2 regions of the Pseudoduganella rhizocola genome follow, and region 1 is predicted to be linked to the other one. Evidence: predicted binding sites of a transcription regulator. Region 1 holds the regulator's gene; the other holds the start of a gene.
The links. The regulator NrdR, encoded in region 1, represses ribonucleotide reductase genes. The targets are predictions, from matches to a motif close to CACNANATNTNGTG.

Region 1 (14,575 bases):
TATCCGGCGCTGTCGGCGGGGGCCTGGTATGTGGCGATCGACTTCCAGCTGTATGCGATGGCCGTGCTGATGGCCTGGGGCGCCGGCCTTGCCATGCGGCCGCGCGCGCTGCTGCTGCCGCTGATCGCGGCGGCCGGCGTTATCCTGTCGCTGCTGCACTTCAACCTGGATCCGGACTGGGACAACTGGGGGCTGTATTTCTTCGGCAGCTACGGCCTGGGCATGCTGGCCTGGTGGGCCGGCGATGCGCGCCGGCCGGCACGTGCAGCGCTGTTGCTGGCGGCGCTGATCGTGCTGTCTGCGCTGCTGGCGCTGCTGGTCGAATTCCGCAGCCGCATCGCGCTGGCGCTGCTTACCGCCTGCCTGCTGCTGCTGTGGGGCCGGGTGCGGACGCATGCCGCCAGTGCCGCCTGGCCTGCTGTGAATGCGCTGGCACGCAGCTCTTACTCGGTGTTCCTCGTCCACTTTCCCGTATGCCTCGTGGTCAATGCCGCCTTCACGCGGTTTGCGCCGCCGGCACCCGAATGGCAAGCCCTGGGCATGCTGCTGGCGTGGGGCGCCAGCGTCACGGGCGGCGCGCTGTTCTACCGCGTTGTGGAAGCGCCGCTCGCCGCATCTGACCTGATGAAGTCGAGGAAGGCGCGCAGCGGCGGCGGCACCAGCCTGCGTCCCGGGTAATACAGGAAGGGGCCGGAAAACGAAAGCCACCAGGGTTCGAGGATCGGCGCCAGCGCACCGCTGTCGAGGTGCGGGCGCAGCCAGTCTTCGAAAAAGTAGATGATGCCGCTGCCGGCAATGGCCGCTTCGATCAGCAGGTCGGACACCGCGCCTCCCTGCACCATGAGCGGACCATCCACATCCACCTTCAGCGTTTCGCCCGCGCGCGCGAACTCCCACGCGAAGGGGGCCCGTCCGGCAAAGCGCAGGCGCAGGCAGTCATGCTGCAGCAGTTCGCCGGGGTGCGCCGGGCGTCCGCGCCGGTCGAGGTAGGAGGGGGCAGCCGCTGCCGCGAAACGCTGGACGCGCGGGCCGATCGGCACCGCGATCATGTCCTGCTCCAGCCTTTCGTCGTAGCGAATGCCGGCATCGCAGCCGGCGGCGACCAGGTCAACGAAGGTGTCTTCAGCCGTGATATCAAGGCGGATGTCCGGGTAGGCGGCAAGGAAGCGCGGCACGATGGCGGGCAGTACCAGGCGTGCGCCGCTGATCGGGACGTTGAGGCGCAGCGTGCCCGCCGGCCGGCCCCGGTAATCATTCAGCGTATCGACCGCCGCCGCCACTTCCTGCAGCGCCGGGCCGAGCCTGTCCAGCAGGCGCTGGCCCGCTTCGGTCGGCACTACACTGCGCGTCGTCCGGTGCAGCAGGCGCACGCCAAGTTGCGTTTCGACCCGCCGCACCGCCTCGCTCAGGCCGGAAGCGCTCATGCCGCTGGCGCGCGCGCCTTCACGGAAGCCATGGGCATTGGCCACCGCAATGAAGGCGTTCAGGTCGGCGAGATCAACTTTCATTGTGCGGGATTTCGTACAGGTTGTACTGATTATACTGGCTTATCGAACGGGAGGCGGGCAACTACACTGGTTCCATTCTTACTGAGGAGCCTGAAATGAAACAGCCAAACCCAACCTTCCAGCTTGGCCAGCGCACCGTGCGGCGCATCGGCTACGGCGCCATGCGCTTGAGCGGCCCGCACATCTACGGCCCGCCGGCCGACCGTGACGGCGCGCTGGCCGTGCTGCGCGCGGCAGTGGACGCCGGTGTGAACCATATCGACACCAGCGACTTCTACGGTCCGCACATCACCAACCAGCTGATCCGCGAGGCGCTGCGCCCCTATCCCGGCGATCTGGTGATCGTCACCAAGATCGGAGCGCGGCGCGGCGCGGACGCCTCCTGGCTGCCGGCCTTCAGCCCGGATGAACTGGAGCAGGCGGTGCACGACAACCTGCGCAACCTCGGCCTTGATGTGCTGGAAGTGGTGAACCTGCGCGTGATGTTCGACGTCATGGGACCGGCGGAGGGCTCGATCGAAGCGCAACTGACCAAGGTGGCGGAGCTGCAGCAGAAAGGACTGGTCAGGCATATCGGCCTGAGCAACGTAACGGCGGCGCAGGTGGAGGAGGGGCGCAGGATCTGCGAGATCGTTTGTGTGCAGAACCAGTACAACCTCGCGCACCGGCAGGACGATGCCCTGATCGACAAACTGGCCCAGGACGGCATCGCCTTCGTGCCGTTCTTCCCTTTGGGCGGTTTTTCGCCGCTGCAGTCATCCGTGCTGTCCGAGGTGGCGGCCGGCGCCGGCGCAACGCCGAACCAGGTGGCGCTGGCCTGGCTGCTGCGCCGCGCACCGAATATCCTTCTGATTCCTGGTACCTCGTCGCTGGCGCACCTGCACGAGAACCTGAAGGCGGCTGAGGTCGAACTGACGGAGGAAGCGATGGCAAGGCTGGACAGCATTGCGGGCTGATGGAGACCGTGCCTTTCCCTCATGGTCGTCGGCGTCGCAAACCGGGAGCTCATCCAGCGCTTCATGGCGGCAACAGGTGGGGAATTCGGCATCCACCTCACCCTGCCGTGCGCCACGAAGCGTGGGATGTGGCATTCGCCAGCCAGACGGCGGCAAGCCGCTGGAACCACCAATGCGGCAAGGGAGCGCAGGTGATGCGCGAAACCGATATCACTGTTCAAGCGCCACCTGCCCGCTGAGTTTTTTGCTTGGCAGCCGGACCGGAAACAAAAAAGCCCACGAACCGGAATTCGTGGGCTTTTCTGATGAATCTTGGTAGGCCGTGCGGGATTCGAACCTGCGACCAACGGATTAAAAGTCCGCTGCTCTACCAGCTGAGCTAACGACCCAAAGGTGTAAAACCTTAGTTCTTTCGAATGGTAGGCCGTGCGGGATTCGAACCTGCGACCAACGGATTAAAAGTCCGCTGCTCTACCAGCTGAGCTAACGACCCCCGAAAGAAGCGAGATTATAGTCGGCCCAACAAAGACTGTCAAATGCCCTCAAGCATGTAATTGGCACTGACACCATGGTGCCTGACCCCATGGTGTCAGGTGGGTGGCTTACTTGCCGCGCAGGCGTTCGCGGGCGGTGGCGGCGGCGTCGCTGTCGGGGTAGTTCTTGACCAGTTCCTGCAGCGTTTTCTTCGCGTTGTTGACGGCTTTCAGCTCGGTCTGGCAGCTGGCGATGTTCAGCAGGGCCTCCGGCGCGCGCGGGCTGTCCGGGTATTGCTTGACCAGCTGCTGCTGCGCCAGGATCGCGCCCTTGCAGTCGCGCTGGGCGTACAGGGCGGTGCCGAGGTAGTACTGGGCGTTGGCGGCGTAGCTGGAGCCCGGATAGCGCTGCACGAAGTTCTGCAGCGCCGCGCCGGCGCCCTTGTAGTCGCCGTCCTTCAGCATTTGCGTGGCGGCGTCGTAGGCATTCAGCTCGGCCTGGTCGACGGCGGCGGTCTTGCCGTCGATCGTCACTTCCTTCGGTTCGATTTTCTTCAGGCGCGCGTCCAGGTCGGCGTAGAAGTCCTTCTGGCGCTTCTGGGCGATGGAAATTTCGTTGGCCAGCAGTTCGATCTGGCCGCGCAGCTGCGCGATTTCCTGCATGGTCTGCTCGTGCTGGGCCAGCAGGTCCAGCGTGGCGCTCTTGTCGGTCTTGGTGTCGAGGCGTGCGTTCAGGTCGCGCTGCAGGGCCTCCACCTTGGTGCGCAGGTCCAGGATCGCGCGGCGCGCTTCATCGTCGTCGAATACGCCGGCGGCGGCATGCAGGGAGAAACCGGCCAGGGCCACAGCCAGCACGGTCTTGGAGAATTTGATCATGGTTCAGACGCTTTCTCAAACAAAATGGAAACGGGGCAGGGCGCAGTATATACCGCGCGCCGCCCCGTTATGCCTGGCAGAAGCAGGATCGTTCAGCGATTACTTGTAAACGATGTCGGCACGGCGGTTCTGTGCCCATGCTTCTTCGTTGTGGCCTTCGGCTTTTGGCTTCTCTTTGCCCAGCGACACGGCTTCGATCTGGCCTTCCGCCACGCCCAGCGCGGTCATGGCCTTGCGCACAGCTTCAGCACGCTTCTGGCCCAGGGCCAGGTTGTACTCGGCGCCGCCGCGTTCGTCGGTGTTACCCTGGATCAGGATGTTGCGGCCGGTGTTCTTGGTCAGGTAAGCGGAGTGGTTCTGCACCACTGGCTTGCCGTCTTCACGCACCACATAGCTGTCGAAGTCGAAGTACACCGAGCGGTTCGCCAGCACGCCTTTCGGATCGTTCAGCGGGTCGATCGATGCGGTTTCCACTGGGGCCACAGCGCGGGTGTCAGCGGCTGGCTGGGCAGCTGGAGCGGCTTCCACCACTGGTGCTGGTTCGGACAGTTTCACTGGGGTCGAGCAAGCGGACAGCAGGGCTGCGCTGGAAATGAGGAAGGCGATGCTTTTTACGTTACGCATTTTTGTTTCTCCTGGTCGTTAAGGAATTTACTGCTTACTTCATGAAAGGACCCCAGGTGGGCTCCTTGATATTGCCCGCTTGAGTGGTCAAGCGCTGCTTAACTCGGCCGTCGACCGATACCATGGCCAGCGCCTTGCGTCCGCCCGAATCGGTCGCGTACAGGATGTACTTGCCGTTCGGCGCGAAACTCGGCGCCTGGTCATTGGTGGTGTCGGACAGACGTTGCTCCTGGCCGCTTGCCAGATCCATTACATAGAGCTGGAAGTTGCCGTTGCGCCGCGATATATAAGCCAGCGATTTTCCATCGGAGGAAATGCGCGGGCTGATATTGTAGGTACCGGAGAAGGTGACGCGCTGCACGTCGCCGCCGTTGGCGTTCATCCGGTAGATCTGCGGACCGCCGCTGCGGTCGCTGGTGAAATAGATAGACTGGCCGTCGGCCGAGAACTGCGGTTCGGTGTCGATGACCGGCGGGTTCGAATTGGTCAGGCGGCGCAGGCTGCCGCCGCCGGCGCCGGCCACCCAGATCTGGGTATTGCCGCTCTTGGACAGCGACACCGCGACCTTGCTGCCGTCCGGCGACCAGGCAGGGGCCGAGTTATTGCCTTTTTCGTTGGCGATCACGGTGCGCTGGCGCGTCACCAGGTTCTGCACATAGACCACCGGCTTCTTCTGCTCCAGCGACACATAGGCCACCTTGGTGCCGTCCGGCGACCAGGAAGGGGAGAAGATCGGTTCGTTCGAGCTCAGGGCCAGCTGTTCGCTGTCGCCGTCCGAGTCGGCCACGTAGAGGCGGTAGGACTTGCCTTCCTGCTTCACATAGGCGATGCGGGTGGCGAAGATGCCGGGCACGCCGGTCAGCTTTTCATAGACGTCGTCGGCGATCTTGTGCGCGGCCAGGCGGGTGTACTGCGGCGGGGCCGACTGGTCCAGCTGGCTCAGCTTCGAGGACTGGATGGTGGAGTGCAGCTTGTAGCGCACGTCGAAGCTGCCGTTGGCCAGCTTCTGCACCGTGCCCACCACGAGGGCGTCCGCCCCGCGCTGCTTCCAGGCGCCGTAGTCCACATTGTTCGGGTCGTTGATCGTGCCGGCATCGATCACCTTGAAGGCGCCGCTGCGCTCCAGGTCGGCCTTGACCACGGCCGAGATGGCGGTGGGCGACTGGCCTTCGTCCGCGAAGGCGGCCACGGCCACCGGAATCTGGTTGCTGCCGACGCCGGAAATTTCCACGCGCAGCTGGGCCTGCGCCGCGCCGGCGGCGAGCAGCAGGCTGAAGCTCAGGGAGACGAATTTGAATTTAGTCATAGTCAGGGCAAGTCTTTAAGGTTGAATCCAGCGTTGATGTCCCGTTCCACAGTGCCGTCCTTTTTCTTCGGCAGCGGCGACGATTTCATGATCGCATTCTCTACCGCCGTATCGTAGGCCGGGATCCCGCTACTCTTGATCTTTCGGACCGAAATAATTTCCCCAGTTGGCAATTGGCTGATCTTGAACTCGGCGCGCGGGTTGCCCGGCACATCGCCGCCCGTGTACGCAATATTGCTCTTGATCTTGGCCGTAATCGCTGCCACGTAGCCGCTGTCCAGGCGCGGCGCGGTGGATTTCTCCGCCGTGCCGGTGGCGCCGCTGCCCAGGCCTGCCGTCATGCGGCGCAGGTTATCCAGGCGCTGCTTCTCGGCCTTGGCTTCAGCCAGCTTCTTCTCGGCCAGTTCCTTTTTCTTCTTTGCGTCTTCCAGCTTCTTTTTCTCGGCCAGTTCTTCCTGGCGCTTCTTCTCCGCTTCCTTCTCCGCCTTTTCCAGCAGCTTGCGGTCTTCCTCGGCCTGCTTGCGCTTCTCTTCAGCGGCCTGGCGTTCCTGTTCCTTCTTCTTCTCGCGTTCCTTGCGCAGCGCGATCTCCGGATCGGGCTGCGGCGCCACCTTCTCCGGCGGCGCCACCGGCGTGGGCGGCGGCGGGGCCGGCTCAGGCTCCGGCTGCTGCTCGGGTTCCGGCTGCGGCGGGGGCGGCGGGGCCGCCTGCTGCGTGCTCAGGTCCCATACTTCCGCTTCCACGGCCGTTGGCTGCGTATTCTGCCAGCGAATGCCGCCCCAGAGGAACACAAACAGCAGCGCGTGCATGCCGATAGCTAGCGCTACCGAGCGCCAGCCATCGTGCCGCTTGGGCACCTTGTAGGGACCACCTGCCATTGCCATCGTCATCGTTACTTCGTTGCCAGGCCGACCCGGCTGATCCCCATCTTCTTCGCTTCCGAGATCAGCTGGATCACGTCGTCGTACTTGCTTTCCTTGTCGCCTGCGATCAGCACCGGATATTCGGGATGCTCCTCATGCAGGGCCGCCAGCTTCTTGACCAGCGCGTCGCGGTTCGGCGCCGTTTCCGGCGCGTCGGCCGCCTTGCCCGCCACGCCGATCGACAGCGCGCCGTTCGGCTTCAGGGTAATCTGGATATAGGCATCGGGCGGGCGCACCGCCTTTTCCGCATGCGGCAGGTCGACCGAGCTAGGGTTGTTCGAGCTCGGCATCACCATGAAAATGATCAGCAGGCAGAGCATCACGTCGATATAGGGCACGACGTTGATCTCGGACTTCAGCTTGCGGCCGCGGCCGCCGCGCATGCTGCTGTGGAAGGAGGATGCCATGGCTGCCTCTTAGCGCGACTGCCGCTGCAGGATGTTGGAGAACTCTTCCACGAAGCTCTCGAAGCGGATGGCCAGGCGGTCGATATCATGCGAGAAGCGGTTGTAGGCCACCACCGCCGGAATCGCCGCGAACAGGCCGATGGCGGTGGCGATCAGCGCTTCCGCAATGCCAGGCGCCACGGCCGACAGCGTGGCCTGCTGCACATTGGCCAGGCCGCGGAAGGCGTTCATGATGCCCCACACGGTGCCCAGCAGGCCGATATACGGCGACACGGAACCGACCGAGGCCAGGAAGGCCAGGTGGGCTTCCAGCGCATCCATTTCGCGCTGGAAGGCGGCGCGCATGGCGCGGCGCGCGCCGTCCAGCACGGCGCCCATGTCCAGCGCATCGCGGGCCGCCGCAGCGGCCTGCTTACCCTTGATGAATTCGCCCATGCCGGCTTCGAAAATGCGGGCCAGCGCGCCGCTGTGGGCGCGGTTGCTGCTGGCGCTCTGGTGCAGGGCATGCAGGTTGCCGCCCGCCCAGAAGGTCTTTTCGAACTCGATGGTCTGCTTGCGCGCGGCGCGCACGTCGAACATCTTCTTGAAGATATAGGTCCAGCTGACCAGGGATACACCCAGCAGCAGCGCCATGATCAGCTGCACGATCAGGTGCGCATTCGAGATAAGGGCAAGGAAGGAAAGATCCTGGGTGACGTCGTTCATTGGTTCTCGTTATGGATGATTGAAACCGGTCTCACAGCAGCGCGCCCTTCATCTGGGCCGCTACGGCGTCCGGTACGGCGCGCGGACGCAGCGCGGAATCGACGCAGCCGACCTTGACGCGGGCCACGTTCAGCAGGCTTGTGCCGCACCAGGCCTCCTGCACAAAGACGACGGAGGCGCGGCCCAGCTTCTCGATTCTCAGTGTTAATTTTAATACATCGTCCAGCTTCGCTGGCGCATGATAGTCGGCGCTCACGCTCTTGACGACAAACATCGCATCATGCTCGGCCAGCAACACCTGCTGGCCAACGCCAATTGCGCGCAGCCATTCGGTCCGCGCGCGTTCGAAGAACTTCAGATAATTTGCGTAATAAACGATGCCGCCGGCGTCCGTGTCCTCGTAATAAACACGAACCTCCCAGGTGAACTCCGAAGCCATTGTTTGATGCTAACAAGTGTTGTTAGGCAACATTTTACGCCATTTCACGATAAATGTTGCCTAATCTTTGGTGTTAATCAAGATAGCCGATCAGTAAATCTGATCAAACGCTTAAGGCCAACCCCTGTAACATTCGCTTACGTTTGTTATCAGGCAAGGGAACGCTTGATGTTAAAGGGAGAAAAGCCCTGGCAGGTCGGCATCAGTTCGATCAGGTTAACGTTGATATGGGGCGGCAGGGTGGCGATCCAGTAGGCGGTGTCGGCAATGTCCTCGGCCGTCAGCGGGGTGGTGCCCTCGTAGACCTTGGCCGCCGCCGCATCGTCGCCCTTGAAGCGCACATTGGAGAACTCGGTGCCGCCGCACAGGCCGGGCGCCAGGTTGGTGGCGCGCACCCCGGTGCCGACCAGGTCGGCGCGCAGGTTCAGCGTGAACTGTTCGACGAACGCTTTGGTGGCGCCGTACACATTGCCGCCGGGGTAGGGGTAGTGGCCGGCCACCGAGCCCAGGTTGATGACGCAGCCGCGGCCGCGCGCCACCATGCCGGGCAGGATGGCGCGGGTCATTGTCACCAGGCCGGTGCAATTGGTGGCGATCATGGTTTCCCAGTCCTCCAGCGAGGCTTCGTGGGCGCCTTTCAGGCCCAGCGCCAGGCCGGCATTGTTGATCAGCACGTCGATCTCGGACCATTCGGGCGGCAGGGCTGCTACGGCGGCGTGGATGGCGGCCTTGTCCGACACATCCAGCGCGATCGGGCGCACGTTTGCGCCCAGTTCCGCCGCCAGCGCCTGCAGCCGCTCCTCGCGCCGCCCGGCGATCAGCACCTTGTGGCCATTACGGGCAAACACGCGCGCCATCGCCGCGCCGAAACCGGCGGTGGCGCCGGTGATGAAAACGATCATGGTCGGGTCCTCGTTGGTAAAGTGAACTGACCAGATTGTAGCCGAAGCGGCAAGCTTGCGTGCCCGCCGCCCCGGCTGCGCTTTACTGCTGGTCGCGCTGCACGTAGACAGAGAAGGCCACGGTGTTGCCCTGGATGCCGTCGGCTTCCGCGCTCACGGTGTAGCCGCCGTTAGCAAGGCCTAGGAAGGTGTAGAGCCACTGGCCTTCGCCGTTGGCCGCCACGCTGACTGCCTGCACGTTGCCGCTGGCGCTTTCCGTCAGTGTCAGCAGTACGGTGGCGCCGGGGGCGGCACTGCCGTTCAGCGTGACGTCGGCGCTTTGCAGCGGCTGGCCCGGCGTGCCTGGTGCAATCACCACCGGGGGCACCGGATCGCTGCTTACGACATGGACGACGCTGGTCTTCGCCACCTTGAAGAACACATCGGCCGTGCTGACGGTATGCAGGATGGCGCTGGTTTGTGGCGGTTCCGCGGCGTTGTCCGCAATTGCGTGGACGGTGACTTGCTGCGGCAGGTCCCAGTTCGCGGCAGTGAAGGTAATTTGGGCGGGCGACCAGGTGATCTGGGCGTCCCCGGCCGCGCTCACTGTGACGTCAGTGGACGGTGCGCGGTTCAGGGTGAGGCCGTAAGTGCCGGCAACGCCGCCTTCGATCAGCTGCAGGCTGGTCGGATTGGCCTGGACCGCGTGCGGCGGGCCGAAGTCGAGGATGGCAAGCTGGCGCGTAAGCGGCGTGCTGCCATTGGTGGTTGCGTACAGGGCGACATAGCGGCCATCGGCGCTGATTACCGGGTTCTCCACAAACTTGCCCTGTGCCAGATAGGCTTGCAGGCCGCCGCGCGAGGCCTTCGCCAGCCTGTCATAGAGCCACACGGCTTTCGGGCCGCCCGATGCCGCATAGCCCTGGTAGATCACATAGCGGCCGTCGGCACTGATCGATGGCTCGATCGACAGCAAGGAAGCAGTGGTGAAGCTGATGCGCTCAGTCGTGCCGGCAGCGCGGTCGCGCACGAAGATATCGTTATTCGTTTTCGTTTCATTGGGCGTACTGAGGTTGATTGCTGTCGATTGAAATGCCACCACCTTGCCGTCGTCGCTCATCGTCGGATTGCGGCTGCTGCCGGCGGGCAGCGCCGCCTCGCCAGCCGTATTCACGTTGACGATCTCGCGCGTTCCGGTACTGCGATCATAGACATAGAGGTTGACGACGTTGGCCAGCGAGCGCCCGGCATAGGAGATATAGCGGCCATCGCTGCTGATATTGATGCGTTCCGCAATGCCCACGGACTCCACATCGGGTATCGGCAGCGCTTCCGTGACTTTCGTGATGCGGTCCCATATATAAAGCTGGGCTGGATTGCCCGTGTTGCCGCCCTCGATCCGGTAGACCACATAGCGGCCGTCGGAGTTGATGCCCGCATAAAAATTATTGCGCAGGCGGTTGATGTTGTTGGTAGCGACCAGTTCGGTGGTGCCCAGCTGCCGGTCGCGGATGAACAGGCTGCCATTCGATGCGGGCACGCCGAGATCGGCGGCGCGCGAAATGAAGATGACAAAGCGGCCGTTTCCGCTAATGACGGGCATCTCGCTGTTCGGAGAAGAGGGGGCCCCGGCCGGACTCACGTCGGCCTGTTCCGTGCCGCCGGTGACGGCATCGTAAACCAGGATATTCCCGGGCGACAGGGTGCTGCTGCCGGAGGGAACGTACTTGAACGCTACATAGCGGCCATCGCCGCTGAGAGAAGGCCGAGGTGCCGCCGGCGATGGAGATCCATAGGCATACCATTGGGTCGGCACTTCAGCTTGTGCGTAGGCCTGTCCGGTCCAGAATCCGCCACAGGCAGCCAGGATCACCGCTGCATGGTGGAGTGTGCTGCGCATTGTTTGCATGAAGATTTCCTCTGAAAAAATTGCGGCTTGCATATTGCAAGTATGGCAATATTGCCATGTGGAATCTATCACAAATTTCTAATTGGAAATATGGGATCCTGGCCATGCATTCTTGCTCTGCGATGACACTTCACATACAATCTGGGCTCCATTTATGTCTCACGTAACTGGCGAAAAGCGGCAAGGCCGCGAAAGGTGGGTATCCACCGGGGAACGTGAGAAGTCACCATAGCCGTTCGCCTGGGCAGCCACCGATGGAATCGTGCGAAGAGGCTGCCTTTGCGACTACCGGCTTCCCTCATTCGATCCAAACTGCCAGTCCTACTCATTGGAGTTATTCATGTTTGCAAAAGATCACACCCTCGCCAGCATCGACCCGGAACTGTTCGGCGCCATCCAGAACGAAAACAAGCGCCAGCACGACCACATCGAGCTGATCGCCTCCGAGAACTACACCTCGCCGGCCGTGATGCAGGCCCAGGGCTCCCAGCTGACCAACAAATACGCCGAAGGCTATCCGGGCAAGCGCTACTACGGCGGCTGCGAATACGTGGACGTGGTGGAACAGCTGGCGATCGACCGCGTGAAGCAGCTGTTCGGCGCGGAAGCCGCGAACGTGCAGCCGAACTCCGGCTCCCAGGCCAACCAGGGCGTGTTCTTCGCCGTGCTGAAGCCGGGCGACACCATCATGGGCATGTCGCTGGCCGAAGGCGGCCACCTGACCCACGGCATGGCGCTGAACATGTCGGGCAAGTGGTTCAACGTGGTGTCCTACGGCCTGACCGCGGAAGAAGACATCGACTACGACGCCATGGAAAAGCTGGCGCACGAGCACAAGCCGAAGCTGATCATCGCCGGCGCGTCCGCCTTCTCCAAGAAGATCGACTTCGAACGCTTCGCCAAGGTAGCGAAAGCGGTCGGCGCCTACTTCATGGTGGACATGGCCCACTATGCCGGCCTGATCGCCGCCGGCCTGTACCCGAACCCGGTGCCGCACGCCGACTTCGTGACCTCGACCACGCACAAATCGCTGCGCGGCCCGCGCGGCGGCATCATCCTGATGAAGGCCGAACACGAAAAGATCATCAACTCCGCGATCTTCCCCGGCATCCAGGGCGGCCCGCTGATGCACGTGATCGCCGGCAAGGCCGTGGCCTTCAAGGAAGCGCTGTCGCCGGAATTCAAGACCTACCAGCAGCAAGTGGTGAAGAACGCCGACGTGCTGGCCAAGACCCTGATCAAGCGCGGCCTGCGCATTGTGTCGGGCGGCACCGAGTCGCACGTGTTCCTCGTCGACCTGCGCGCCAAGAACCTGACCGGCAAGGAAGCGGAAGCCATCCTGGGTTCGGCCCACATCACCTGCAACAAGAACGGCATTCCGAATGACCCGCAGAAGCCGTTCGTGACCTCCGGCATCCGCCTCGGCTCGCCGGCCATGACCACGCGCGGTTTCAAGGAAGCGGAAGCGGAAGAAGTGGGCAACCTGATCGCCGACGTGCTGGACAACCCGAACGACGCTGCCACCATCGAGCGCGTGAAGGCGGCGGTGAAGGTGCTGGCCGACAAATACCCTGTGTACGCGAGCTGATCGCCGATGAAATGTCCGTTCTGCCAGCATGACGAAATTCACGTCCTCGACACCCGCGTGTCGGAGGAAGGGGACGCGATTCGCCGCCGCCGGCGCTGTGGCCAGTGCGACAAGCGCTTCACCACGTACGAGCGCATCGAGCTCTCGATGCCGTATGTGGTGAAGAAGAACGGAAGCCGTGCCGAATACTCCGCAGCCAAGCTGCGTGACAGCCTCACGCTGGCGCTGCGCAAGCGCCCCGTGGCGGCGGCCTCGGTCGACCTGGCGATCCAGTCGATCGAAGAAAAGCTGCTCACCAGCGGCAAGCGCGAAGTCGACACCGGCTACATCGGCGAGCTGGTGATGCAGGAACTCAAACGCCTCGACAAGGTGGCCTACATCCGTTTCGCCTCCGTCTACAAGAACTTCGAGGACCTGGCCGAATTCCAGGACGCCATCGAAGAAGCCGGCCGCGCCAGCAAACCCCGCAGCGAATAAACCTGACATGAGTGCCTGACACCATGGTGTCAGCTGACACCATGGGGTCAGGCACTCATGTCAGCACGAGCTCAGCCATAGATCGGGCTGCGCACGTTTGATTTAGCTCAAGCGCGTAACACAACAGCACGATAAGGTTCACTGCAGAGTTTTAGCGGGAGGGCGATATGCGTGCAATGCAGGCGGGCTTTACCTTGCTGGAGGTGCTGGTCGCCGTGCTGATGCTGGCGCTCGGCATGGTGGGCGGCGTTGCCATGCATTTGCATGCGATGCGAGCGCGGCATGAGTCGGCGCTGTTGTCGAATGCCGTGCAACTGGCGGCCGCTGCCATCGAGCGCCTGCGCGCCAATCCCCGGCAGCTGGCAAGCTATCTTGAGCTTGATTACGACGCGCTGGCCACGCCGGTACCCGGCATGCCTTCCGAGAACTGCTTCGCGCAGGACTGCGACCCGGCCGCCTTGGCCGCTGCCGATCTCTACGATATCAAACGCCTGGCCGCCACCCAGCTGCCCGGCGGGCGCGTGCGCGTCTGCCGCGACAGTGCCAGCTGGCAGGGCGGGCGCCTGCGCTGGGCCTGCAGCGGGCAGGCCGGGGCGCCCATCGTCGTCAAGGTCGGCTGGCAGGCGCGCCGTCCGGACGGCGCGCGGGCAGAAGAGGCGGGTACTGAATTGCCGGTCCTTGCGCTGGCGCTGGGGAGCTTGCCGTGACTGCCCGGCGCCAGCGCGGCTTCGGCATCAGTGAGGTGATGGTGGCACTGGTGCTGGGGCTGCTTGTCACGCTGACGGCCAGCGCCATGCTGGTGGGCGCGGGCGGCAATTTCCAGCACCATGCGGCGCACGCGCGGCTGAATGATAACGGGCGCTTCGCGCTGGAGCTGATCGGGCAGGCACTGCGCCAGGGCAGCTTCGTGAACCTGGCCGAAGGGACGGCGCCGGATGATACGGGGGAAGCCATGGTGAGCGGCTTCGATGCGGCCAGTATCAGCCGCAGCAGTCCGGGCCTTGGCGCACCGCAGGGCGGCGCCATCAACGGCAGCGACGTGCTGGCGCTGCGCTTCAGCGGCTCCGGTGGCGGCAACGGTGACGGCTCGGCCCTGAATTGTGCCGGCTTCGCCGAGGCGTACAGCGGCTCGCCCGCATGGAGCATTTTCTATGTCGGCATCAGCGAGGACGGCGAGGCCGAGCTGCGCTGCAAATACCGGGGCGACGGCAGCTGGAGCGCCGACGCCATTGTGCGCGGCGTGGACAGCTTCCAGGTGCTCTACGGCCTCGACACCGATATCCCCGCCGACGGCACGCCCAACCGCTACCTGAACGCGAGCGCAATCCGCGCCCTTGACGACGCGCTGGTGCTGGAAGGCAGCACGCCCTCCGAGCAGGCGGCCGACCTGCGGCGCAGAACGCACTGGAAACGCGTGGCCGGCCTGCGCGTGTCGCTGCTGCTGCATGGCGAACGCAATTCGCGCCAGTGGCCGGGCGATGCGGTGTATCGCCTGTTCGGCCC
Region 2 (14,575 bases), on a different contig from region 1:
GGGCCGCGCCGGCAACGCCCCCATCGTGGTGGTGGCAGGCTTCGCCAAAGGCGGGGCGCGCCTGGTGGGCCGCACCGACCTCAAACTCAAATCCGTGAAAGACCTGAAGGGTAAAAAGGTCGGCGTAACGCGCGGCGGCATCCAGGAAGTGCTGCTGCTGGCGGAACTGCAGCAGAACGGCATGACGGCTTCCGAACAGCCGGGCAAGGATGTGCAGCTGGTCTTCCTCGCCTATGCAGACCTGAACCAGGCGCTGCTCGGCAAGAACATCGACGCCATGATGCAGTCGGAGCCGCAGTCCTCGCAGGCCATCAACAAGGGCTTCGGCACCGAGATCCTGAAACCGTACGACACGCCGATCGGCGAACCGGTGCGCACCATGGTGATGACGGAGAAGTTCTACAAGGAGCGCCGTCCGGTGGCGGAGAAGTTCATGCGCTGCTTCGTGGAGGCCACCAAGACCTTTATCGAAAACCCGGCCACGGCGGAAAAATACGTGCGTGAAGTGGTGTTCAAGAACCAGATCACCAAGGACGATTTCGAAGACGCCATCGGCAACTCGCCCTATTCCTACGACATCACGCCGGAGCACATCCAGATTACGACCGACGTGATGGTGAAGACCGGTGTGGGCCGCATGAGCAAGCCGCCCGTCGCCAAGGACTGGGTGCGCACCGACCTGCTGGAGCAGGCGAAAAAAAGCCTGGGCGTGAAGTAAGGAGCGCCCATGGCACGAATCGCCTGGCGTGAAGTGGGTGTCGGCCTGGTTGTGCCGGCGGTGGTGATCGCAGTGTGGCAGCTGGTGGCGCAGAAGGGCTGGGTCAATCCGCAGGTGCTGCCGTCGCCGCTGGCGGTGGTGACGAAGTGGATCGAATACCTGCTGCCATTGCAGGCGCGCGACCCGGCGGCCCAGAGCTGGCTGGCCTGGGCGCTGTCCGGCGAGCTGATTCACGATTCGCTGGGCAGCCTGTACCGCGTGGTGGTCGGCTTCCTGATCGGTGGCGGGCTGGCGCTGCCCATCGGGCTCGCGATGGGGGCCAGCGCGCGGGTCTATGCCTGGCTTAATCCGCTGGTGCAGCTGCTGCGGCCCATTCCGCCGATTGCCTATATACCGCTGTCCATTCTCTGGTTCGGACTGGGGAATCCGCCTGCCGTATTCCTGATTGCGCTGGGCGCCTTCTTCCCGGTGCTGATGAATACCATCGCGGGCGTGCGGCATGTGGACGGCATCTACCTGCGGGCGGCGCGCAATCTCGGCGCTTCCGGCCTTACCCTGTTCGTGCGGGTGATTCTGCCGGCGGCCGTGCCTTATATATTGTCGGGCGTGCGGATCGGGATCGGCACCGCGTTCATTGTGGTGATCGTGTCCGAGATGATCGCGGTGAACAATGGCCTGGGCTTCCGCATCCTCGAAGCGCGCGAGTACTTCTGGTCCGACAAGATCATTGCGGGCATGATCACGATCGGCATGATCGGGCTGGCCATCGACATCATCATGAACCGCATCAATAACTACCTGCTGCGCTGGCACCGTGGACTGGAGAACTGAGATGAGCGACGCGCATATCGTTGTATCGCAGGTCAGCAAGGTATTCAGCACGGGCGAGCGCGATGTGGTGGCGCTCCAGGACATAAACCTGGAAATCCCGCGCGGGCAGTTCGTCTGCCTGCTGGGGCCATCGGGCTGCGGCAAGTCCACCTTGCTGAATGCGGTGGCGGGCTTTGCGCCGCCCTCCAGCGGCGAGATCCGGGCCGACGGTGCGCTGGTGACGGCGCCGGGGCCTGAGCGCGGCATGGTCTTCCAGGAGTACGCGCTGTTCCCGTGGATGACGGTGGCGGACAACGTCGCCTTCGGGCTCGAAATCAAGGGGCTGCCGAAAGCGGAGATCCGCGAAACGGTGGACAAGCTGCTGAAAATGCTGTCGCTGGGCGACTTCCGCAACCGCTTCCCGAAGGACCTGTCGGGCGGCATGCGGCAGCGGGTAGCGATTGCGCGGGTGCTGGCACTGGACTCGCCCATCATGCTGATGGACGAACCCTTCGGCGCGCTGGACGCGCTCACGCGGCGCAACCTGCAGGACGAGCTGCTGCGCATCTGGTCCGAGTTGAAAAAGACCATCATCTTCGTCACCCACAGCATCGAAGAGGCGATCTACCTGGCCGACCGCATCGTGGTGATGACCTACCGCCCGGGCACGGTCAAGCGCGACATCCTGGTCGACCTGCCACGGCTGCGCGACCCGGCCGCCCCCGAGTTCAACGCCCTGAAGCGCGAGCTCGGCCAGCTCGTGATGGAAGAACAGCAACGTCACCACAACGACGAACTCCGCCTCGCCGCCGTCGACTGAGGCCGCCTGCGACACCATGGGGTCAGGCCCCATCTGTCATGTACAGTTGTAGTTTGCCGCACACTCGGTTGAAACTGTACCTGACAGCGGTGCCTGGCCCCATGGTGTCGCGAGCTCGGCTGTGAGGTGGGGCGCGGTTGGTGTAAACTGGGCTGATGCAGACTTATTTCCTGATTGCGGCAGTGGCGCTTTACCTGGCTTGCGCCGTGCTGCCGTCCCGTAGGACGACCTTGATTGCGGCCGTCACCGCCGTGGCGTGGCTGCTGCATGGCGCTGCGCTGTGGTCGGATGTGATCGCGCCCGGCGGCTCCTTGCGGCTCGGCTTCGCTGCCATGCTGTCGTCCGCGCTGTGGATCTCCGTTGCGGCTTACTGGATCGAGAACCGCAACTATCCGCTCGATGGCCTGCGCCGCATGGTCATGCCCTGCGCAGCGGCGGCCGTGGCCCTGCAAGCGGTGTTCCCCGGCGCGCTGGTATCGCTGGAGGGACGCTCGGTGACCTTCGGCTGGCATATCGCCGTGGCCACGCTGGCCTACAGTACCCTCACCATCGCGGCCTTCCATGCCGTGCTGATGGCGCTGCAGGAGTCGCGCCTGCATACGCGCAATGAGCGCGCCGGTTTCCTGTGGGCCGCGCTGGATCAGCTGCCAGCCCTGCTGACCATGGAGAAGCTGCTGTTCCGCCTCATTGCCTTCGGCTTCGCGCTGCTCAGCCTTACCGTGCTGTCGGGGATCGTGTTTTCCGAAGAATTGTTCGGCCAGGCCCTGAAGTGGGACCACAAGTCCGTGTTCACGCTGCTGTCCTGGCTTCTGTTTGCGGCGCTGCTGGCCGGCCGCCACTTCCGTGGCTGGCGCGGCAAGACGGCGCTGAGTTTTACGCTGGCCGGGTTCGCAACCCTGCTGCTGGCTTATGTGGGCAGCCGCTTCGTGCTTGAAGTGGTGCTGCATCGAGGATTTGCATGACACGTATTCTGTTCTGGCTGGCCCTGGCCTTCCTGGTCGTTGCCGCCATCCGTTCCAAACTGAAGAGCAACAGCCGCCCCCCGAAGCAGCAGCCGCCGGTGCGCCGCGCGCCGCCGAAGGAGGCCGAGACCGAGCCGATGCTGCAGTGCGCCCACTGCGGCGTGCATTATCCGGCGTCGGAAAACGTGCCGGCCGCGGGCCGCAATTACTGCAGCGCCGCCCACGCGCCGACTGCCTGAGCGGTGATCGCGCGCCTGCCCACCCTGTCGGCTGAATCGCGCGAGACCTTCTGGCGCTCGCTGCAAACCCTGAACGGGACGCGGGTCGTCATCGCCATGGTGCTGCTGGCCTACCTGGCCTTCGATACGCGCGGCCAGCGCAGCGACAGCACCATCGTCAATATTCAGCTGTGCGCGGGCTACCTGTTCCTGGCGCTGGCCTTCATGCTGAGCGCTGCCTGGTGGCGCAAGCGCTTCATGGTGCAGCTGGGCGTGCAGGTGGCCTGCGACCTGATTTTCATCTCGCTGCTCTATCTGGCCGCCGGCGGCGTGCGCAGCGGCCTCGCCATTCTTTACCTGTTCCCGCTGGCCGGCTGCGCCATCCTGGCGCCGCTGATGCTGTCGCTGTTCGCCGCGTCGCTGGCGGCGCTGTTCATGCTGGCCGAGAGCACTTACCGCATCTTCCTGTCCGACAGCGAGGCGGCCGTGCTGCAGGCCGGCCTGTATGGCGCGGCCTTCTTCGCCGCCGTGCTGGTGGTGAACCGCATGGCGGCAAAGCTGATCGGCCAGGAGGAACTGGCGGTACAGCGCGGCATCGAGGTGGGCGTGCAGCAGGCGGTGAACCGGCTGGTGATGTCGCATGCCGGCGACGGCATTATTGTGCTGGGCGCGCAGGGCCAGGTGTATGCCAGCAATCCGGCGGCACAGCAGATGCTGGGGCTGACCGAATCGATTGCCGATTTCCGCCTGAGCGACAATCCCTCGCTGCTGCCGGTGGCGCTGGCCTACGATGAGTGGCGCGCCAATCCCGTGCAGTCCAGCGCCTTCATCAATGTGAAGCCCTATACCGACCCGGCACTGCAGGAGATGACGGCGGCATGGAGCGCGCGGCGCGATGTGGTGGCGCACCTGAAAGTGCGCTTCGCCGCAGCCGATACCGCGCCGCTGGGCACCGAGCGCAATGTGATTTTCCTGCAGGACGTGACGGCCATCGAAAACCAGGCGCAGCAGCTCAAGCTGGCTTCAATGGGGCGCCTCACGGCCAGTATCGCGCATGAGGTGCGCAACCCGCTGTCGGCCATCGGCCATGCCACGTCGCTGATGGCGGAGGACCTGAAGGAGCCGGTGCACCTGCGCCTGCTGAAGATCGTGGGCGACAATGTGGCGCGCGTCAACCGCATGGTGGAGGATATCCTGCAGCTGTCGCGCAAGGCCCAGAGCCACAGCGAACCGCTGGCGCTGGACCAGTTCCTCACCGAGCTGAAAGCGGAGTTCGACGATACCCACGCCATTGCGCCGGAGGTGCTGTGCCTGGGCGGCGTGGCCCGCCATGAGGTGCGTTTCGATCCCCTGCACCTGCGTGAAGTGGTGCTGAACCTGCTCAACAACGCGGTGCGCTATGCCAGCGGCGGGCCGGAAAGCATTCGCATGTTCGTGGTGAGCTCGCGCGGCCGGCCGCTGGAGCTGCACGTGCAGGACGATGGTCCCGGTATTTCGGCCGAAGTGCGGGCCCACCTGTTCGAGCCTTTCTATACCACGTCCAGCAAGGGCACCGGCCTCGGTTTGTACCTGGCGCGGGAACTGTGCTTGAATAACGAGGCCATGCTGGACTATGAATACCGTTTCGACAAGGATGTGCTGCCGGACGGCAGCCGCAAGTCCAGCGGCCGTTTTGTGATCACTTTTGCACGCCCGGCGCCGCGCTGAGCCAACACACACTATATATATGAGTTCTCCCCGCGTTCTGGTAGTGGATGATGAAGCCGACCTGCGTGAGCTGCTGGAAATCACGCTGCTCAAGATGGGCCTCGACGTGGACAGCGCCGAAACCCTGGCGCAGGCGCGCAGCTTCTTCGCTGGCGGCGACTACCAGCTGGTGCTGACGGATATGCGCCTGCCCGACGGCCTTGGCCTGGAGCTGGTGCGCGAGGTGGCGGCCAGCGGCCGCAATACGCCGATTGCGGTGGTGACGGCTTTCGGCAGCGCGGATAACGCGGTGGTGGCGCTGAAGGCCGGGGCTTTCGACTACGTGAGCAAGCCGGTGCAGCTGGACCAGCTGCGGGTGATGGTGCAGTCGGCGCTCAAGCTGAACGCGGCGGAGGCGCCGTCCGCCCCGCGCAGCGAACCGGTGGACAGCCGCCTCAAGGGCCAGTCGGCCTCCATGCAGGCGCTGCGTGCGCAGATTGCCCGGCTGGCGCGTTCGATGGCGCCCATCTCCATTACCGGCGAGTCGGGCAGCGGCAAGGAAGTGGCGGCGCGCGAAATCCATGCTCAGAGTTCGCGCGCGGACAAGCCCTTTATCGCCGTGAACTGCGGCGCCATTCCGGAAGCGCTGATGGAGGCCGAGTTCTTCGGCTACCGCAAGGGTGCCTTCACCGGGGCGGCCGATGAGCGCGACGGTTTCTTCCAGGCGGCCAACGGCGGCACCCTGATGCTGGATGAGGTGGCGGACCTGCCGCTGGCCATGCAGGTGAAACTGCTGCGCGCCATCCAGGAGCGCCGCGTGCGCAAGATCGGCGCCACTGCCGAGGAACCGGTGGATGTGCGCATCATCAGCGCCACGCACCAGGACCTGGCGCGCTGCGTGGAGCAGGGCAAGTTCCGGCAGGATCTGTTCTATCGGCTGAATGTGATCGAGCTGTCGCTGCCGCCCTTGCGCGAGCGGCTGGACGATTTGCCCGTGCTGACCGGTGCCATTCTTGAGCGCCTTGCCCGTGGCGGCGAAAAGCCGGTGCTGGGGCCGGGCGTGCTGGAACAGCTGTCCTGCTACAGCTTCCCCGGCAATGTGCGGGAGCTGGAGAATGTGCTGGAGAGGGCGCTGGCGTTCTCGAACGATGGGGTGATCGAGGCGGCCGACCTGTCCTTGAAAGGGGCGCAGCTTGCAACGCAGGCGCCCGCGCCACAAACCGCCGCTGCATCGGCGCCCGCCGCCGAAGCGCTGACCTCCGCTTCGCTGGCCGCCGCCGCATTGGCCCCGGCGGCTGCGCCCATGGCGGCAGCCCCCGCGCCCGGGCCGGTGGACGCAACGCCACAGGCATACGGCAGCCCGGGCGCTGCGCATGCCGCACCGGCGACGGAGCCGCGCCCGGACGGCGGCACGCGCATGCCGCCGCTGCCGGACCTCAGCATCCTGCCGGACGACCTGCCGGCCTACCTGGAAATGGTCGAGCGCGAGATCATCCAGCGCGCCCTGGTGCAGACCCAGTACAACCGCACCCAAGCCGCCCAGCTGCTCGGCATCAGCTTCCGCCAGCTGCGTTACCAAATGCAGAAACTGAACATCTCGGCCCCCAATTCCTGAACTCACACGTCCGCGCCGCATCGACTATAATGCCGCTCCGCCGCGCGGACCCCACCGCATTGCTGTGGCGAAATCGCCAATTCCGGCGCTTCGCGAGACCACTGTTGCCCAAGAAAACGGCAAGTAAAAAACCAGTGTTAGCGCTTGCTAACGGGAAGCGCCTAGCGCTTTCGGGGGGTCTCAAAAGTCAATAAAAAAATTGGCTAAAAATCTAAATTTTTTTACGGTGAAGTCCTTGTCACCTCTGAAGTGCGTCACTACAATTAGTGGATCACTTTGAGCTTCGCACTAAATCTAGTGGTCTTAGTGGCTTTACACTACAAGTTGCTTTTTTACAATAAGAGCACAAACTCCAACCTTCGCATGCTGTTCTCAGGGAGCTGAAATGCAATCTACTCAAGACATGACCATCAATCCAGCGGCGCCGCTAGCGGGCGCAGCAGGCGTGCCTGCCGGCGGCCTGACGACGCCGGCCAGCGCGCTGGGCGACTACCGCATCATCCGCCGTAACGGCGCCGTAGTTGCGTTCGAACCGTCGAAGATCCAGGTCGCGATGACCAAGGCCTTCCTCGCTGTGAATGGTGGTCAGGGTGCCGCTTCCGCGCGCATCCGTGAACTGGTAGAACAGCTCACTAATAGTGTGGTCACGGCGCTGGTGCGCCGCCAGCCGTCCGGCGGCACCTTCCATATCGAAGACGTGCAGGACCAGGTGGAGCTGGCCCTGATGCGCTCCGGCGAACATGATGTGGCCCGCGCCTACGTGCTGTACCGCGCCAAGCATATGGAAGAACGCCGCCTGAAAAAGGAAGCGCAGGGCGCCGGCGCCATCGCCGAACCGCAGCTGCATGTGACCGAGAACGGCGCGCGCCGTCCGCTGAACATGCAGGAAGTGCGTGACCTGATCAACGCCGCCTGCTCCGGCCTGGAAAAACACGTCGATGCCGACGCCATCCTGGCCGAAACCGTGAAGAACCTGTACGACGGCGTGCCGGTCGAGGAACTGCACAAGTCCGCCATCCTGGCTGCCCGCGCGCTGATGGAAAAGGATCCGGCCTACTCGCAAGTGACCGCCCGCATCCTGCTGCACACCATCCGCAAGGAAGTCTTCGAAAAGGAAACGCCGCAAGCGAAGGCGGCTGCCGAGTACGTGGAGTACTTCCCGAAATACATCGCCAAGGGCATCGAGAACGAGCTGCTGAACCCTGAGCTGGCCAAGTTCGACCTGGCCAAGCTGGCCAAGGCCCTGGTGGCCGACCGCGACCTGCAGTTCGGCTACATCGGCCTGCAAACCCTGTACGACCGCTACTTCCTGCACGTGCGCGATGTGCGCATCGAAATGCCGCAGGCTTTCTATATGCGCGTTGCCATGGGCCTGGCGCTGGAAGAAGCCAACCGCGAAGCGCGCGCCATCGAGTTCTACAACCTGCTGTCGACCTTCGACTTCATGTCGTCGACCCCGACCCTGTTCAACTCCGGTACGCTGCGCTCCCAGCTGTCTTCCTGCTACCTGACCACCGTCTCGGACGACCTGGAAGGCATCTACGACGCCATTAAGGAAAACGCACTGCTGGCGAAATTCGCCGGTGGCCTGGGCAATGACTGGACCCCGGTGCGCGCACTGGGCGCCCACATCAAGGGCACCAACGGCAAATCGCAAGGCGTGGTGCCGTTCCTGAAAGTGGTGAACGATACCGCCGTGGCGGTGAACCAGGGCGGCAAGCGCAAGGGCGCGGTCTGCGCCTACCTGGAAACCTGGCACATGGACATCGAGGAGTTCCTCGACCTGCGCAAGAACACCGGCGACGACCGCCGCCGCACCCACGACATGAACACCGCGAACTGGATTCCGGACCTGTTCATGAAGCGCGTGATGGAAAAAGGCGACTGGACCCTGTTCTCGCCATCGGACTGCCCGGACCTGCACGACAAGGTGGGCAAGGCCTTTGAACAGGCTTACCTGGGCTATGAAGCCAAGGCTGCCGCCGGCGAAATCCGCGTATTCAAGAAAGTGGCTGCGCTGGACCTGTGGCGCAAGATGCTGTCCATGCTGTTCGAAACCGGCCACCCATGGATCACCTTCAAGGATCCTTGCAACATCCGTTCGCCGCAGCAGCATGTGGGCGTGGTCCACAGCTCGAACCTGTGCACCGAAATCACGCTGAACACCAATGAGACCGAAATCGCGGTCTGCAACCTCGGTTCCGTCAACCTGCCGGCCCATATGAAAGAGGGCAAGCTGGATCACGTGAAGCTGCAGAAGACCATCCGCACCGCGATGCGCATGCTGGACAACGTGATCGACATTAACTACTACGCCGTGGACAAGGCCCGCAATGCGAACATGCGCCACCGTCCGGTGGGCCTGGGCATCATGGGCTTCCAGGACTGCCTGCACATGATGCGCGTGCCATACGCTTCGCAGGAAGCGGTGAACTTCGCCGATACCTCGATGGAAGCGGTGTGCTACTACGCCTACCTGTCCTCCACCGAGCTGGCGGAAGAGCGCGGCCAGTACGAGTCCTACAAAGGCTCGCTGTGGGACCGCGGCATCCTGCCGCAGGACTCCGTCAAGCTGCTGGCCGAAGAGCGCGGCGGCTACCTGGAGCAGGACATGTCGTCCTCGATGGACTGGACCCCGGTGCGCGAGCGCATCAAGCAGTTCGGCATGCGTAACTCGAACTGCGTGGCGATCGCTCCGACCGCGACCATTTCGAACATCATCGGCGTGTCGGCCTGTATCGAACCGACCTTCCAGAACCTGTATGTGAAGTCCAACCTGTCGGGCGAGTTCACCGAAATCAACGCCTACCTGGTGCGCGACCTGAAAGCGCGCGGCCTGTGGGACGAAGTGATGATCGCCGACCTGAAATACTTCGACGGCTCCCTGTCCAAGATCGACCGCACCCCGCAAGACCTGCGCGACATCTACGCAACGGCCTTCGAAGTGTCGCCAAGCTGGCTGGTGGAAGCTGCTTCCCGCCGCCAGAAGTGGATCGACCAGGCGCAGTCGCTGAACATCTACATGGCCGGCGCATCGGGCAAGAAACTGGACGAGACCTACAAGCTGGCATGGCTGCGCGGCCTGAAAACCACCTACTACCTGCGCACCATCGCAGCGACGCACATGGAGAAATCGACCTCCAAGACCGGCGCGCTGAACGCTGTGCCGGTGGATGGCGGCCTGTCCGCCGCTGCGTCGGCAGCTTCCTCGACCGCCGTGCCAACGGCCGCCGCACCGACCACGGTGCAAGAGATCCAGGAAGGCGCCGCCTGCTACCTGCGTCCGGGCGACCCAGGCTTCGAAGAGTGCGAAGCCTGCCAGTAAATAAACGACGCCGCCCTTCGGGGCGGCTTTTGACCCCTTAAGAGGAAAAAGAAGATGCTGTCTTGGGACGATGAAACCGCGGCCGCGCCGCGCCAACCACAGATGCCAGCTGCCGCCGCCGAAGGCGAATCCACTGCCGAGCAGGTCGCGCTGCGCGTGAATGCCGATGACAAGCGCGTCATCAACGGCCAGACCGACGTCAACCAGCTGGTGCCGTTCAAGTACAAATGGGCCTGGGACAAATACCTGGCCGGCTGCGCCAACCACTGGATGCCGCAGGAAGTGAACATGCAGCGCGACATCGAGCTGTGGAAGAACCCGAACGGCCTGTCCGAAGACGAGCGCCGCCTGGTGAAGCGCAACCTGGGCTTCTTCGTCACCGCCGACTCGCTGGCCGCCAACAACATCGTGCTGGGCACCTACCGCCACATCACGGCGCCGGAATGCCGCCAGTACCTGCTGCGCCAGGCCTTCGAGGAAGCGATCCACACCCACGCCTACCAGTACATCGTGGAGTCGCTCGGTCTGGACGAGCAGGAGATATTCAACGCCTATAACGAAGTGAAGTCGATCCGCGACAAGGACCAGTTCCTGATCCCGTTCATCAACACGCTGACCGACCCGGCCTTCACCACCGGCACCATCGAAAACGACCAGAAACTGCTGAAGTCCCTGATCGTGTTCGCCTGCCTGATGGAAGGTCTGTTCTTCTACGTGGGCTTCACCCAGATCCTGGCGCTGGGCCGCCAGAACAAGATGATGGGCGCCGCCGAGCAGTACCAGTACATCCTGCGCGACGAGTCGATGCACTGCAACTTCGGCATTGACCTGATCAACACCATCAAGCTGGAAAACCCGCAGCTGTGGACCGCCGCCTTCAAGGAAGAGATCAAGGCGCTGTTCCTGGAAGCCGTGGAACTGGAATACCGCTATGCGGAAGACACCATGCCACGCGGCGTGCTGGGCCTGAACGCCACCATGTTCAAGGGCTACCTGCGCTTCATCGCCAACCGCCGCGCGGTGCAGATCGGCCTGGAGCAGCTGTTCGACCAGGACGAGAATCCATTCCCATGGATGAGCGAAATGATCGACCTGAAGAAAGAACGTAACTTCTTCGAGACCCGCGTCACCGAATACCAGACGGGCGGCGCGCTGAACTGGGACTAAAAACCTAGCAAGCCACAAACGAATGTTTGTGGCTTTTTTTTGAGCACAACGTTTTTGAATACGTATGCAAGACTTAAGATTCTTGTATAAAACCCGATACGAAAAAAGCCGAGCTCTAGTTATCGGTATCAATAGATATAAAAACGCGAGTCCACTCTCATTTGCGGTGAATGACGCGGAAGCTGTCAGAGACGCGTTGGTTGAGCACTTGTCTTTCGACTTGGAAGACATTGTCTTGCTAACTGACACCGCAGCAACTAAGGCAAATATTCTGAAAACGTATCTCGACCTAGCCGATGCTCATGTTGGACTAGATGATCGAGTGATTGTTTTCTTTGCAGGCCATGGACATACGCGCACGGGTATTCGTGGCGAAATAGGCTTTTTGGTCCCCTATGATGCCGACCTGGGGGATATGTCCACATTCATCCGATGGGATGAACTTACCCGGAACGCAGAGCTTATCCGAGCGAAACACATACTTTTTATCATGGATGCGTGCTACGGTGGCCTAGCGCTAACTCGAGCTGCAAAGGCGGGAACCGCCCGCTTTTTGAATGATATGCTGCACCGTACCGCGCGCCAAGTCCTCACTGCAGGAAAGGCTGACGAAGTTGTCGCTGATTCCGGAGGGCCTTTACCTGATCATTCGGTATTCACAGGCCATCTTCTGGAAGGTTTAGGCGGAAAAGCGGCCACTCCTGATGGCATTATCACCGCAAGTTCCTTAATGTCATACGTATACAACAAAGTATCGTCAGACAAAAACTCTCATCAAACACCGCACTATGGTTACTTTGAGGGCGACGGCGATATGATCTTGCTGGCGCCAGACCAGCAATACAGCGCAGCAGAGGGGACAGTAGTATTGGATCGCCTCGTAACCATACCTTATGCAGACATAGGGGAAGAATTAACTTCCACCTCAGCAAAGTTAAATCGTGCAAAAAAGTTGTTGGCCTCGGAAACCGGTGCGATCCAACTTCACGATATGTTGATCGAGGAAGTACGCAAGTACCTAGCCGCGACTACCGACGAAGAATTCGCACTTAATGACGCATATGCAGAAGAAGAATTGCTGTCTAGATTGGACCACTATGAGTCGGCGGTGAAGGATATCAGTATTACGCTAGCCTGTACGGCTTACTGGGGCAAGTCTAGTCACATCACAACTTTGCAAAAGTGTTTGGCGCGTGCGACCGACCGTTTCAGTGCCGGATCAGGCACGCAATTTTGGCTCGCGTTACGGTTTTATCCATTGATTCAGATGCTGTATGCAACAGGCATAGCAGCCGTAGATGGAAACAACTATTTGTCGTTAGCTGCGATCTTCAATGCGCCGGCAATCGAGGCAAACCATAGCGGAAAAACGGTAGGGTTGGGGGCGTTCGCGGCAGATGCGATCTTGTCACTCAACCGAGCCAACGTATTTGAGCAAGTTCCCGGGCACGAGAGAAATTACACTCCATTGAGTGAGTATCTCTTTAAGAGATTGCAACCGCTTTTAGATGACGCTTTCTTCTTAGGCCAGAGCTATGAGTCTTCGTTTGATCGATTCGAGATCATGTTTGCATTGGTTACGGTAGATGCTAGGTTGGTCGCTGACGATGGGGTGTGGGCTCCAATTGGTCGATTTGGATGGAAGTCTCGGAGACATACTTCGCCAGTTGCAGAAATCGTGAACGAATTTACGGCACAGAAAGAGGATTGGCCTCCATTACGCGCTGGGTTATTTGGCGGGAGCTATGAGCGTGCGGCCACCGCATTCACCGAATTTCAAGCCTTTATCGCACGGCTACGGTGGCATTGATTTTATCTGTGCTTTCTATGGCAGTGAGGGGAAAAACATCTCTACGAGCGTGCCCTGAGCGGGATTAGATGAGATCTTCAAGGTCCAGCCGAAGCGTTCGCAGATGCGGCGGGTGAGGAAGAGGCCGAGGCCCTGGCCGCCGCGGGATGGGTTGCGCAGGGCTTGGGTGTAGCGGCGGGCGGCGGCGACGGTGTCGAAGCCGGGGCCATGGTCCTGGATGCTGAGGCATCCGTTGGCCAGTTTGACTTCGATATCGCCGTCGTAGCTGTTCTCGGCGGCGTTGCGCAGCAGGTTGCCGACCACGATGCGCAGGAGGGCTTCCGGACTGTTGACCCAGAGCGGCTGCAGTTCGCCCACCACAAATTTGGCCGGTTTCCCGTCCAGCAGGTGCTCGTGATCCTCGACCAGTATCGCCACCAGGGCATCGAGCCGGGTGGTTTCAACGGCTACCTTGCCGTCTTCGCGCGAAAGGAAGAGCAGGGCCGACATGATCTCAGTCAGCTGCCTGGTGGTGGATTCGATGCGTTCCAGCGGCGCATTGGCGGCCGGCGGCAGGTCGTAGAGCTTCAGCAGGTCGACGGCGCCTGAGATGACCGCGATGGGCGTGCGGAACTCGTGGCTGGCCTGGTCGAGCAGGCTGCGCTCCCTTTCGATGAAGCGTTCCACGCGGCCGAGGTGGCGGTTCACCAGCACGGCAATGTAATCCAGCTCGCGCAGCGCGAAATCGGTTGGCAGGCGCTGCGCCGGCTGGGCGGGGTCGAGTTCGTCCATCCGCTGCGCCAACTGCTGGATGGGGCGCCGCATGCTGCGGTAGAGCCAGAGGATGGAAGCGACACTTATCAGGGCGCTCAGCAGGGCGACGTAGGCGCTGATCCGGGCACTCATGTTCTGGAAGTCCTCCAGGTCCGAAATGTCCATCGCCATGACTACCCGCCCGCTGCCGGCTGTGGATACAAGCACCGCGTAGCTCTGCTCCAGCTCGTACTCATCCATCATCTCTTCGTCATAGTAGCCGGGAGCCAGCGCCGCAAACTGGCGCGGCATGCCCGGCGGGAGCTCGCCGCCGTGCAGGTACCAGCCGCGCACGCGGCCTTCGGAAGGCAGGGGCTTGCCGGGGACCGGCTGGCCGTGGCTGAGGTACTGGGCCATGCTCGTTCTCAGAAGGTCTTCCCAGATCGGATGGGTGATCAGGTGCTGGCTCAGCTTGCCCTGGACCGTGAGCACGGCCGTCAGCAAGATGCCTGACAGGATGAACAGGGCGCTGATCTTGTACTGCAGGCTGCGCGTGCGGAAGGGGCGTTTATTCATCGGAGGCGCAGAGGCGGTAGCCGCTGCCGGCAATAGTCTTGATCAGTTTGCGCGCGGAGTTGCCGTCCACCGACTTGCGCAGCATGTGCATGTGGGAGCGCAGCACGTCGTTGTCGGGTACATCGTCCTGCCAGAT

Region 2: a site for NrdR is predicted at 7,116-7,129, ahead of ACJRPG_RS00680 (ribonucleoside-diphosphate reductase subunit alpha). Genes of this name have one in related genera too.

What each region holds. Positions count from the first base shown of each region.
Region 1 is NZ_JBJQIK030000002.1:251,003-265,577, forward strand. Features, by position in the region: gene ACJRPG_RS04760 (acyltransferase family protein) at 1-678, shown strand, start outside; gene ACJRPG_RS04765 (LysR family transcriptional regulator) at 585-1,508, opposite strand; gene ACJRPG_RS04770 (aldo/keto reductase family oxidoreductase) at 1,604-2,464, shown strand; tRNA gene ACJRPG_RS04775 (tRNA-Lys) at 2,778-2,853, opposite strand; tRNA gene ACJRPG_RS04780 (tRNA-Lys) at 2,882-2,957, opposite strand; gene ybgF (tol-pal system protein YbgF) at 3,067-3,813, opposite strand; gene pal (peptidoglycan-associated lipoprotein Pal) at 3,913-4,437, opposite strand; gene tolB (Tol-Pal system beta propeller repeat protein TolB) at 4,472-5,743, opposite strand; gene tolA (cell envelope integrity protein TolA) at 5,746-6,633, opposite strand; gene ACJRPG_RS04805 (ExbD/TolR family protein) at 6,636-7,073, opposite strand; gene tolQ (protein TolQ) at 7,083-7,778, opposite strand; gene ybgC (tol-pal system-associated acyl-CoA thioesterase) at 7,810-8,217, opposite strand; gene ACJRPG_RS04820 (SDR family oxidoreductase) at 8,367-9,119, opposite strand; gene ACJRPG_RS04825 (hypothetical protein) at 9,202-11,007, opposite strand; ZMP/ZTP riboswitch at 11,161-11,260, shown strand; gene glyA (serine hydroxymethyltransferase) at 11,348-12,595, shown strand; gene nrdR (transcriptional regulator NrdR) at 12,602-13,072, shown strand; gene pilV (type IV pilus modification protein PilV) at 13,240-13,779, shown strand; gene ACJRPG_RS04845 (PilW family protein) at 13,776-14,575, shown strand, end outside.
Region 2 is NZ_JBJQIK030000001.1:133,800-148,374, forward strand. Features, by position in the region: gene ACJRPG_RS00645 (ABC transporter substrate-binding protein) at 1-718, shown strand, start outside; gene ACJRPG_RS00650 (ABC transporter permease) at 728-1,549, shown strand; gene ACJRPG_RS00655 (ABC transporter ATP-binding protein) at 1,551-2,348, shown strand; gene ACJRPG_RS00660 (cytochrome C assembly family protein) at 2,504-3,310, shown strand; gene ACJRPG_RS00665 (PP0621 family protein) at 3,307-3,549, shown strand; gene ACJRPG_RS00670 (two-component system sensor histidine kinase NtrB) at 3,553-5,235, shown strand; gene ACJRPG_RS00675 (sigma-54-dependent transcriptional regulator) at 5,255-6,829, shown strand; gene ACJRPG_RS00680 (ribonucleoside-diphosphate reductase subunit alpha) at 7,215-10,154, shown strand; gene ACJRPG_RS00685 (ribonucleotide-diphosphate reductase subunit beta) at 10,209-11,321, shown strand; gene ACJRPG_RS00690 (caspase family protein) at 11,386-13,131, shown strand; gene ACJRPG_RS00695 (sensor histidine kinase) at 13,147-14,439, opposite strand; gene ACJRPG_RS00700 (response regulator transcription factor) at 14,432-14,575, opposite strand, start outside.